Regions from separate parts of the Mycetocola sp. TRD_SC_2 genome, predicted to be linked through region 2. Evidence: predicted binding sites of a transcription regulator. Region 2 holds the regulator's gene; each other region holds the start of a gene.
What was found. The regulator LexA, encoded in region 2, represses DNA repair genes until DNA is damaged. The targets are predictions, from matches to a motif close to TCGAACANNTGTTCGA.
Positions count from the first base shown of each region.

Region 1: ACWA1Q_RS12640 (DUF222 domain-containing protein) is a predicted target of LexA. The motif match lies at 2,032-2,047, and genes of this name have one in related genera.
Region 3: ACWA1Q_RS12315 (Rv2578c family radical SAM protein) is a predicted target of LexA. The motif match lies at 1,341-1,356, and genes of this name have one in related genera.

Region 1 is NZ_CM143954.1:2,639,698-2,643,713, reverse strand. Features, by position in the region: gene ACWA1Q_RS12650 (adenylosuccinate synthase) at 1-215, shown strand, start outside; gene ACWA1Q_RS12645 (signal peptidase I) at 218-958, shown strand; gene ACWA1Q_RS12640 (DUF222 domain-containing protein) at 1,099-2,010, opposite strand; gene ACWA1Q_RS12635 (AMIN-like domain-containing (lipo)protein) at 2,125-2,673, opposite strand; gene ACWA1Q_RS12630 (alternate-type signal peptide domain-containing protein) at 2,989-3,564, shown strand; gene ACWA1Q_RS12625 (alternate-type signal peptide domain-containing protein) at 3,743-4,016, shown strand, end outside.
Region 2 is NZ_CM143954.1:1,088,541-1,092,556, reverse strand. Features, by position in the region: gene hisB (imidazoleglycerol-phosphate dehydratase HisB) at 1-408, opposite strand, end outside; gene ACWA1Q_RS05175 (histidinol-phosphate transaminase) at 405-1,487, opposite strand; gene ACWA1Q_RS05170 (LysM peptidoglycan-binding domain-containing protein) at 1,539-1,961, opposite strand; gene lexA (transcriptional repressor LexA) at 2,253-2,990, shown strand; gene hflX (GTPase HflX) at 3,279-4,016, opposite strand, start outside.
Region 3 is NZ_CM143954.1:2,572,427-2,576,442, forward strand. Features, by position in the region: gene ACWA1Q_RS12305 (ABC transporter ATP-binding protein) at 1-376, shown strand, start outside; gene ACWA1Q_RS12310 (energy-coupling factor transporter transmembrane component T family protein) at 373-1,170, shown strand; gene ACWA1Q_RS12315 (Rv2578c family radical SAM protein) at 1,365-2,462, shown strand; gene ACWA1Q_RS12320 (DEAD/DEAH box helicase) at 2,568-4,016, opposite strand, start outside.

The sequences.
Region 1 (4,016 bases), 1.6 Mb from region 2:
TGTCGCAGTCTGACTTCCACCACGCGACTCCCATCTATGAGGAGTTCCCGGGCTGGAAAGAAGACATCTCCGGATGCCGCCGCTTCGAAGACCTGCCGAAGAACGCGCAGGACTACGTGCTCGCGCTTGAAGCGATGAGCGGTTCGCGGATTTCCGCGATCGGTGTCGGCCCCGGCCGGGACGCCATCGTCGTGCGTCACGACCTGATCGGCTAGGCGTGGCGGAGCCGCTGGGCGAGGGAACAGGTAGCCCGGAGAAGGGTAACGCTGTCGCCACTCGGCGAGCGGCTCGAATTGCCCACGCAACGCAGACCGAACGACCCGAGAAGCGACCCTCTGCGATTCGCCGGATCGGGAGCGTCCTGCTGCAGAGTGTCAGCTGGATCGTCCTCATCGTGTGCGGCGCCCTGATCATCGGGTTTGTGCTGGTCCCGCGGTTGACCGGGTCGACGCCGTACACCGTGCTGACCGGCTCGATGCGGCCGACGATGCCCCCGGGTACGACCGTCGTGGTGAAACCGATCGACTTCGAGAACATCAGGGTCGGCGACGCGATCACGTACCAGATCCGGTCGGGTGAGCCGGATGTTGTCACGCACCGGGTGATCGGCGTCAACGTCACCCCCGACGGTGTGCGGCTCGAAACGCAGGGCGATGCGAACCCGAATCCCGATCCCGAACTGGTGCGCGAGGAACAGGTTCGCGGTAAGGCCTGGTACTGGCTCCCGCTGATCGGGTTCGTCACCAACGGTGTGACGAGTGACACTCGCACCTGGGTCGCCCAGGGCCTCGGGGTTGGGCTGATCGGCTATGCCGTTGTGACCCTCGTCGTTGTTGCTGTGCGAGGGAAGAAACGTGGCAAGGGTGCTGAGTCTGTTGCTACCGCTGAGCCAAGGTCGACGGATGCTGCTCCCGCTGAGGCAACTTCGGAAGACTCTTCAGAGCCATCAACCCGTTAGACCCTGACCAACGAGCTCGCGCGCCGTTTCGATGTCGATGGGGCCGAATCCGTCGAGGGCGGCCAGCTCGTCGCTCTTCCCGAGGAGGGAGAGCATCGGCACCGTCACCGTGACGTTCGGCTTGATCTTGCGGAAGGGGGCTACCGGTTCTGAGCCCGGCTTTGTGCCGGGCGATACCTCTGGCGTCGTTCGGGTGTTCTCGGTGTGGCAGTCGTCGGCTGAGAGACGGACGGTTCAGCCTCGCCTCTCTTGTCGATCAAGCCATCGAACAGAGCGTCGGCGCACACATCGGCATGGAGCTGCCCGAGCGTACGCGACTCCACCCGGCTCCGGAGGCTGACCGATTGGGTTCGGATCGCTGTGAACAACGCCCCGGCGACCGGCGCTGTTGTGTAGAGGTTGAGCCAGGCCATGCCATCGCGCGCCGGGATGAACTCGACCTTGCGATCGCTCGAGCACTTCTCCCGTCGGTCGACGGCGGACTCGGGCCGCAACTTCTCACGGAGGGTTCGTGCCTTCTGCCGGAACCGAGCCGGCGTCAGGTTGCGTGCGAAGGGGAGGGCACTGTCTTCGAGCTGCTCCGTGGCATCCGGATCGAGGGTTGCCGTCTCGTCGATGAGGTACTGGGCGTGACGATACGTGATCTCGCCCTCGCGGAGCGCGGCGAGAGTGAGCGGCAGGTGGTGCATCAGGGCTTCGCTTTCGTCGATCAGAGCGACGGCACTGCGCTCCGGGATCCGGAGTTCGCACGCAACCTCCGAGACGAAAGTGCGGCGGGCGAGGTCTTGACGTTGGGCGGGCGAGAAGTTCTTGCCAACAGTGATCACGGCCTCTTCGGTCATGAGCGCGATGCGACGGGCCTGGTCGATGAACGCCGCCTTCCAGGCCGACTGGCGGGCCTCGAGGCGATCGATCTGGGAGACGGCACCGAGCAGGGCGAGGGAGGTGTCGGCGATGATTGCCGCCGTGGCGGGCTCGATGTGAATGTCGAGCGTGGGCTCGTCGGGACTCTCGTCGGGGGAGTCGTCTGGGACAGCGTCGGTGCTTTCCATGCCCCCAGTAAACACCCGACCACCGACATTTGTTCGAGAGTCACACCTCTTGCGAATAACCGAAATAGGAACTGGTGTCTGGGGAGGACCGGAGCTCCAGATCCTCCCCAGCGATCACCACCGATGCGCGACGTCGATGACCAGGCGGCTCGTGTGAAGTGGCCCGTCCAGGATGAAAGCGCGGAACGGGAGACGCGCGCGAACTCCGAGCCCGAAGGTTGTTTGCCCTTCGAAACTTCCCGCATACGCAACCTGGCGGAACGTCGAGAACCCGGTCAGGGTGACGAGTTCGTTCGGGTTGCCTGGTCGCCAGATCTGCTGACCGGTCGAGGTGTAGTTCGCTATGAGAGCGATGACCTGGAGGTCGGCTGCGCCTCGCAGCGGCACTACGGTTCCCGAACCGTCCTGTTTGACTGCGCTGACGTATCGAATATCGAATCCGCGGACCTTTCCGTTGATGTCTATGACCATGCGGTCGAAGCATTCGTGTTGGCCGGCGCGGAGTCCGGTCGGATAGGCACCTGACGAGCCAATCCGCTGGGATTCGGCAAGCGAGCCCCAGGTGATGCCGCAGTACGGAGCAGCGGCGGCAGCAGGGCCGCTCGACGCAAGAAACACAGCGCCGAGCAGCATGCTGATGAGTAATGCAAAGGAACGCTTCATCGCGGTCCCCTCCTTCAAGGTTCAGCCCCCTCAGCGCAGATGGTACGCCTGCGGTTTCTGCTGTGGGAGAGCCTGAAGGTCACGAATTCGGCATCAATTGCGGATGCCGTCCGTTGCGTGATCGCGCTCTCATCGGCGCAGCGGCGCGAAATTGCGTCGATCTTGAGCAAGTCTTTCGCCTAGGGCCCGGAATTTTCCCAACCTTGCGGGTTCGCTGGTCGCATCTTGGGTTTCATTCGGAAGTATCAATCTTGTTCGAAGCGCAAGGCGAGAACATCACCGCAGCTCCTCCGCTGCCAGCCCAAGGGAAACACCATGAAGAAGTTCAACATGAAGAAGACCACCGCAGCAGCAGTCGCAGCAGCAGTCGGAGCAGCACTCCTCCTCGGTGGAGCCGGCACCCTCGCTTACTGGTCCGACACCGACACCAGCGCCGCGCAGATCATCTCGACCGGAACGCTCGACGTCTCGCCCACCACGGGCAGCGACTGGAAGTACGTAAGCGCAGCTGGCGTCGTCGGCGCCGCAGTCGACCAGATCGTCCCCGGCGACCGGGTGCAGACCACCATCAACGTCCCGGTCAAGCTCGTCGGAAAGAACCTCAAGGCGCAGCTCCAGGTCACTCGTGCCAACACCGAATCCCTCACCGGAGTAACCGTGACCACCAAGGTCGGCGACACGCTCGGAGCGGTGGACGCTCTCGTCGTCACCAGCCAGACGCTCACGACGCCGGCTGTCGCGCCGACCACTGCCGTCACCGTCCCGGTTGTCATCACAGTTGACTTTCCTTCCACGATCGCCGGCAAGGTCAACATGACGAACCCCGATGGCACCGTCTCGGCCAAGGCGCTCCAGTTCTCACTGACGTATCTCGTCAGCCAGGTCGCGTAACGCCAACTAGCTTCACCTTGCAGCGGAGGCGGGACCAGCTTTCGAGCTGATCCCACGGGCCCTGTCGTGTACCCGACACGGCAGGGCCCATTTTTCTGCCGCACCATCAACACCACCTGTACCCCAGAACGACCAGCAACACCAGCAGCCAAGCAGCGCACGGACGGAAGGAGCCACCATGAAGAAGTCAACCCGCACTCTTCTCGGCACCGCTACCGCAGCCGCACTTGGCGCCCTCCTGATCCTCGGCGGAACCGGCTCCCTTGCCTTCTGGTCTGACTCCTCGACCAGCGCGGCCCAGCAGATCCAGTCCGGATCCCTCGACTTGGGCACAGCCACCGGAATCAACCTCACGGCTGCCAAGATCGTCAATTGCGCCTCCACCTGCACGACAGCAGTGACCTACACAGGCTCCCCTCTCGTCCCAGGTGACACCATCACCGGAACAGCCA
Region 2 (4,016 bases):
GTGGCCGCCGATGAGGTGGAACTCGAACCCTGCGGGCTCGCCGGAGTGTACGAGGTATGGGCGTCCGGAGATGTCGACGACCGCCTGAACGAGTGCTTCATCGAGCGGCACGAGGGCGTCGCCGTAGCGGGAGATGCCGGCCTTGGTACCGAGAGCCTGCCTGATTGCCGAACCGAGGGCGATGCCGATGTCCTCGACCGTGTGGTGCACGTCGATCTCGGTGTCTCCGCTCGCCCGCACGGTGAGGTCGGTGAGCGAGTGCTTCGCGAATGCCGTCAGCAGGTGATCGAAGAACGGCACCGTGGTGTGGATGTCGCTCGTCCCCGTGCCGTCGAGGTTGATCGACAGGTCGATGGTGGACTCGCTCGTCTCACGCTGGACGTGCGCGGTGCGCTCTACGGAGGTCATGGTTTCGAGCCTATCGCGGCCATGGCGTCGAGGAATGCGGTCGTCTCCGCCTCGGTTCCGGCCGTCACACGCAATGACCCGGGCAGGCCGATGTCGCGAATCAGGATGCCGCGCTCCAGCAACGCCTCGAACAGGGCGTGCGGGTTCTCCACTCCCCCGAACAGAACGAAGTTGCTGTGGCTGCGGTACGGGTGGAATCCGAGCTCGGTGAGACCCGCGCTGATTCGGTCCCTCTGCACGCGGATGTCGTCGACCATGGCGAGCATGGCTGCGCTGTGCGATAAAGCCGCGGTCGCTGCTGCCTGCGTCAGCGCGGAGAGGTGGTAGGGCAGGCGGACGAGACGGAGAGCATCCGTCACCGCCGGGTCCGCGGCGAGGTAGCCGACCCGGACGCCCGCGAACGCGAATGCCTTGCTCATGGTGCGCGAGACGAGCAGGCGGTCCCGCCCGGGCAGTAGGGTCAGGGCGCTCGGGATGTCGTGGGGCGCGAACTCCACGTACGCCTCGTCGACCACGACGATTCCGTCTGTTGCGTCGTAAACAGCGGCGATCGTCTCGAGGGAGAGAGGAGTGCCCGTCGGGTTGTTCGGGGAGCACAGGAACACGATGTCCGGTTGTGCCTCGGCGACGGCAGCGGCCGCTGTTGCCGGTGAGAGTTCGTACTCGGGGTCGCGTTCGGCACCGATCCAGGTCGTGCCGGTTCCCGATGCGAGCAGCGAGTACATGGAATACGTCGGTACGAAGCCGAGAAGGGAGCGACCAGGACCGCCGAACGCCTGGAGGACCTGCTGGAGGACTTCATTCGATCCGTTGGCCGCCCAGATGTTCTCCCGGGTGAGCCCGTGCCCGAGGTAGCCCGCGAGGCTGTCGCGGAGCGTGCTGAACTCACGGTCGGGGTACCGGTTGGCCCCGAGCACCGCAGTCGCCAGCGAGGTGACGATGTCGCGAGCCACTTCTTCGGGGATCGCGTGGGTGTTCTCGTTCACGTTGAGCGCGACCGGCACGCTCTTCTGGGGAGCCCCGTAGGGCGTCTTGCCGCGAAGGTCGTCGCGGATGGGCAGGGACTCGAGAGAACTCACCCGGCAAGTTTACCGGCGGCCGGCAGGGCTTCTGCCCGCCGCCGTGATGGCTCAGTTCGCGTACTGCTCCGGGATCGCGATGCGCTGGCCGGGAGAAACCGTGGAGGTCTCGAGCTGGTTGAGACGCATGATGTCCGCGATGACGTCGCGGGGGTCTGACTCGGGTGCAACGGTTGCTGCGAGCTGCCAAAGTGATTGGCCGGGCTCGATGGTCTCGTACTCGAACACGACGGTGCTCGAACTGGAGGTTGCGACAGCAGGCAGGGCGTTGACGCCGAGCCAGGCGGCGATCGCCACGAGGGGCGCAGCCGCGAGAGAGGTGAAGACCACTCGCCCACGACGGGTGAGACGCAGCTTGCCCGCTTGCTGCGGCTGTGTCTCGGGCTGGCGAGAGGGAGCGACGGGCGTCGGTCGCATCGCTGCCGATCGGGACGGAAGTGCCGGGCGGATCGGTGTGATGACTGCTGTGCTCATGGTGTGCCTCCTGCGTGCTGACGATGCGGTGCTGTTGCGATGCGGTGCGGTGCTTCGGAGTATTCGTATCCGGCTCCCGGTCGGGGGAGCCGGATACGAAGCTGTGTTCCGAATATATATTCGATTGTTCGAACATTCAACCCCGTATTCGGACTTTTATCGAAAATAGTCTCGACACACTCGAACAAATGTTTGTTGCGAGTCGGCACCGAAGCTAGGGTTTGACTACTGGTTGAAACTCAACCAGCGACCACTGACATTGGCCGGCCCCGCCCGCCAGACGGGAGTGACATGACGCTCAACAAGAGGGATGCCGCTGCGACGACCGGGAGTGCTGCAGCTTCTGCGAAACCCAAGCGCGTGCTCGCTGAGAAGCCAACGACGCGCCGCCGCAAGAGCCTGAGTGAGAAGCAGCTGGCGATCCTCGACGTGATCCAGCGGTCCGTGACCTCCCGGGGTTACCCGCCGAGCATGCGCGAGATCGGTGACGCCGTCGGCCTCGCCTCGCTGTCGAGCGTCACGCACCAGCTCAACCAGCTCGAACTCAGCGGGTACCTCCGCCGCGACCCGAACCGGCCGCGCGCACTCGAGATCCTCATCGACCTGCCGTCGCAGTCAGCCGAAACCGACTTCGAGAATCAGACGCCCGTTGGCGACGCCGCCATGGTCCCGCTCGTCGGCCGGATCGCCGCCGGTGTTCCGATCACGGCAGACCAGCAGGTCGAAGAAGTGTTCCCGCTCCCCCGGCAGCTCGTCGGTAAGGGCGACCTGTTCATGCTCAAGGTCTCCGGCGAGTCGATGATCGATGCCGCCATTTGCGATGGCGACTGGGTTGTCGTCCGGCAGCAGCAGACCGCCGAGAACGGTGACATCGTCGCCGCGATGCTCGATGGCGAAGCGACCGTGAAGGTGTTCCGCCAGCGCGACGGTCACACCTGGCTGCTCCCCCGCAACTCGAGCTTCGAGCCGATTCTGGGCGACGAGGCCGACGTGCTCGGCAAGATCGTGGCGGTTCTCCGCGCGGTTTAGCGGCGCTCCCGCGACCGGTGGAAGCGGCCATTCCGGTGCGTCTCCGGCGGGTCTATCGTGTTCGGCATGTCCGAGCGCGCCGTTCCGATTCTTCCCAGCCGCGACCTGAACGAGACGCTCGCGTTTTACGAGCGACTCGGTTTCGAGAACCGGGGCGCACCGCCCGATGAAGTCCGCGCTCGGTCGAAAACGGCTGCAACGGGCCCCAAGTTTCGACCAAGAGTGACCGAGCAGCTTAGCGAACAGCCGAAACCGACCGAGTGAAGCGGGACGAAAGCCCCGGAGGTGTCAGGCCTGGCGGGCGAACTCCGCGACCTGCGCGGCGAGCTCCTCGGATGCCATCGCACGCACGTGGGTGCCCTCCTCGAGGTAGTCGAGGTGATCGACCCGGCCACGGCGGTGCAGCATGGAAATGACGTCTCCGCGGTCGTACGGCACCAGGAGGTCGAGTTCGATCGACGGACTCGGCAGAAGGTTCCCGAGCGCGGTGAGGATCTCGTCGATCCCCTCACCCGTGCGGGCAGAGGCGAAAATCGCGCTCGGCTCGAGGCCGCGCAACAGCAGGCGGTCGTCATCGCTGACGAGGTCGCTCTTGTTGAAGACAACGAGCTCTGGGATGTCACGGGCACCGACATCGCCGATGACGTCGCGCACGGTCATCAGCTGGGCCGCGGGATCGGGGTGCGATCCGTCGACGACGTGCACGATGACATCCGATTCGGCGACTTCTTCGAGGGTCGACCGGAACGCTTCGACGAGCTGGTGCGGCAGGTTGCGCACGAAACCGACGGTGTCGGAGATCGTGTAGAGCCGACCATCTTCGGTCTGGGTGCGGCGAACCGTCGCGTCCAGGGTGGCGAACAGGGAGTTTTCGACGAGCACACCGGCCTTCGTGATCCGGTTGAGCAAACTCGACTTGCCGGCGTTGGTGTATCCGGCGATCGCGACGGACGGCACTTCGAAGCGGTGCCGGTTGGCGCGCTTTGCTTCACGCGCGGGGCCGTAACCCTTGATCTGCTTGCGCAG
Region 3 (4,016 bases), 1.5 Mb from region 2:
CCGGCTTTCGGTCGGCACCGTTCTTGTGACAGGCGCTCCTGTCCTCGTGCTTGACGAGCCGACGTTCGGGCAGGATCGGGAGCGCGCCGGTGAGCTGCTCGATCTGCTCTCTGACCTGAACCGGGCGGGACGAACGATCGTCACGGCGACCCACGACCTGCAGCTCGTTGCCGAACACGCAACGTCGGTCGCCGTTCTTGCGGCGGGCAGGCTGCTGGCGTACGGCCCGGCGGCCGAGATCCTCGGGGACGCCGAGCTCATCGCCCAAGCCGGACTCCGCCCGCCGCCACTTGCCCGGGCACTCCGGGGCGTCACCCGTCATCCCGAGTGGCAATCGATCACCCGCATTGCCGATCTCCCGGGAGCACCGGCATGACCGACCCGTTTGCGCCACCAACGGTCACGCCCGGGTACTTTCTCTCCGGGCTCAACCCGCTGGCGAAGCTCGCCGCTCCACTGCCGTTCATGCTGTGGTTACTGCTCGTGCGGGACGTGTGGACTCCTCTTCTCTTTCTCGTCTTCGCTATGGTCACGATCCTCGCCGGAGCACGACTCTCGTGGCGCGCGCTGCTTCTCCTCGTTGCGGGCCTGCCAGCCGTCGTACTTGTGCTCTCGCTGAGCTTCGGACTGTGGACGGATGCCTCGCGCGTCGACACGACGCCGCTCGTCTTCCAGCTCGGAGAGTTCCGGTTCTTCCAGGGCGCGTGGCTGATCGGACTTGCGACGGCACTACGGCTCGGCGCCGTGCTCACGCTCGCGCTTATCCCCGGGCTGACGACGACCGGTCCCGACCTGGTCCGCGCATCGGTTCAGCACCTTCGAGTGCCGTACCGGGTTGGCTACACGGCTCTGGCCGCGTACCGCTTCGTGCCGCGGTTCCGCCACGACCTCGACCTGATCCGGCAGGCTCACCGCGTGCGGGGAGTATCGGGAGGACGCGGGCCGGTCGCCGGCATCCGTCGGGTTCTTGGCTACATCGTTCCGCTGCTCGCGGGGGCTATCCGGCACGCTGAGCGGGTCTCGTTCGCGATGGATTCGCGCGCCTTCGGTGCCCACGACTCTCGCACCGAGCGGCACTCACTCCCGTTGCGCGCGCGGGATGGTGTCTTCGTCGGGCTGTTCTGGTTGTGCGGCGCAGGGCTTCTCGTGCTGGCGGGCTACCTCGGGTGATCCCACTCGGAGCAAGCAGCACCTTCGCGGCGATGGCCCCGCAGGGATTCGTGTGAATCCCTGCGGGGCCTTCGCTTCAAAATTGCGCTTCGTAAGAGAAATGCTACGCCGCTCTCGACAGATTTCAAGGGGGAGATTGTCCACAGATCGGTGATGAACGCGCCGCCTGTTCGAATCTATGTTCTAATGAAGAGATGCGATGGGATGCACAACAGCTGGGCACCGAAGAGCCGTCGGCGCTGCCGGGTCTTGCGAAGCTCAACAACCTCGTGCGGAGCGTATCGACGCCCGAGTTCGCCGGGGTCACCTTTCACGAGGTGCTGGCCAAGTCTGCGCTCAACCGGGTGCCCCGGCAGTCGCAAATGCCGTTCGGATGGACGATCAATCCGTACCGTGGCTGCAGCCATGCGTGCGCCTATTGTTTTGCCCGACCGACCCACACATACCTCGATTTCAACGCCGGCGACGACTTCGACAACCAGGTGGTCGTGAAGATCAACGTGGCCGATGTGCTCGCCAAAGAGGTCGCCAAGCCGAGCTGGGGCCGGCACCCCGTCGCGCTCGGAACCAACACCGACCCGTACCAGCGCGCTGAGGGCAAGTACAGCCTCATGCCCGGAATCATCGAGGCGCTCGCCCGGTCGGGCACTCCGCTGTCGATCCTGACGAAAGGCACGCTGCTCCGGCGTGACCTGCCACTGCTCGCCGAGGTCGCCCAGACGGTCCCGGTCGACCTGGCGATGTCGATCGCCATTTACGACGACGAACTGCAGAAGTCGATCGAGCCAGGTACCCCCTCGGCGAAGGCCCGGCTCGCGACCGTGACCGCCGTGCGCGACGCCGGGCTCGACTGCAGCGTCTTCCTCATGCCGATCCTGCCGTACCTCACCGACACCAAAGCACACCTCGATGAGGCACTGCGGCGGGTGAAGCAGGCGGGAGGCACGAGCGTGCTCTTCACCTCGCTGTACCTCAAGCCGGGAGTGAAGCCGTGGTTCATGCACTGGCTGGAGCGACAGCATCCGGAACTGGTTCCGAAGTACACCGAGCTCTACTCCCGCGGCCAGTACGCCCCCAAGGAGTACCGCAAGTGGCTGGCCGACCGCATCTCACCGCTCATCCGCGCCCATGGGCTGGAGCGGGGGCGCGAGGACCCGTCGACGGGCGGCATCCGATCGAAAGCGCTCGGGATGCTGCGCAACGACGATGGTGAGCGCGTCGCCTTCGCCAGCGACGACGGGTCGACGGGTGCCCGCATCCTGCCGGCGACCGAACAGCCGATGTTGTTCTGAGGCCGCGACCCGAACCGCTCGACCAACGAAAACACCCGCCCCGGACGAAAGCACCCGGTGGAGCGGGTGAGTTCGTCCGGAACGGGTGTTCCGGTACAGCAGGTGTTATCGCGTGAGCTTCGCGTTGGTCATGCGACCGGCGATCTCTTCGACGATCTCGTCGCCGGGGCGAGCGTTGACGTAGTCCGCCTCGATCTCGGCGCGGCCGAGGAGGTCGGTCATCCGGCGCTGGCGTGCCTTCGGAATGAGCGTGACGACCATTCCTTCCTTGCCGGCGCGGCCGGTGCGGCCCGAACGGTGGAGGTAGGTCTTGTACTCGTCGGGCGCATCAGCCTGGATGACCAGGGTGATGTCATCGACGTGGATGCCACGCGCGGCGACGTCGGTCGCGACCAGCACGTTCACTCGCCCGGAGGTGAGCTGCGCGAGGTTGCGGGTACGACGGGCCTGGTTGAGGTCACCATGGAGTGAAACAGCACGGATGCCGGCATCTTCCAGCTGGTCCGCGAGACGCTCGGCGTACGCACGGGTGCGCGAGAAGATCAGGGTCTTCTCGTCGCGGTTCGCGAGTTCCTCGATGAGGCGGTCTTTGTCGCGGTGCTCGACAACGAGGACGCGGTGGTCGATCGTTGCTGAGGCCTGGTCTTCACCGGCGACCTCGTGCACGGACGGGTTCGGCAGGAACTCCTTGACGAGTGACGCGACGCCCTTGTCGAGCGTTGCCGAGAAGAGCAGCTTCTGCCCACGGGGAGCCGTGAGGCGGAGGATCCGCTGGACCGGCTCGAGGAAGCCAAGGTCGCACATGTGGTCGGCCTCGTCCAGGACGGTGACCGTCACCTCTGAGAGGTCAAGGCGACCCTGCTCGATGAGGTCTTCGATGCGGCCGGGTGTTCCGACGATGATGTCGACACCACGCTGGAGGGCACCGACCTGGCGGGCCTGCGGAACACCGCCGTAGATCTGCGTGGTGAACAGGCCGACGCTGCGGGCGATCGGCTGAACGGTGCGGTCGATCTGAAGTGCCAGCTCACGGGTCGGAGCAAGGATGAGGGCGCGGGGCTTGCGGCCCATGGCGCGCTTCTTGCCTCCACCGTTCTCCATCAGCTTCTCGACGAGCGGCGCACCGAAGGCAATGGTCTTGCCTGATCCGGTACGGCCACGGCCAAGGACGTCCCGACCGGCGATGACATCGGGGATGGTCGCTGCCTGGATCGGGAACGGGCTCGGGGCGCCGAGCTCGGCGAGCGCGGCAACGATGTTGCCACCGAGGCCGAGGTCGGAGAAGCTCACACCGACGACGTCAGTCGCGAGGGTCGCCTGTGCTTCGAGCCGCTCGAGCACCACGTCGTCCTCGGGCGTGAAGTTACCCTTGGCGTCGCGGTTCGGGTAGAAGTTCTTCTCGCCGGCGTCGCGGCGGGGACGGTCGGTGCCGAAGTCCTTGCGGGGGCCACGGTCGTCCCGGTTGTAGGAACCGCGCTCGGGGCGATCGCTGAATGAACGCTGCGGGCGGTCGTCGCGACCGGTCGACGTGCGGCCTGTCGAGGGGCGCTCGAT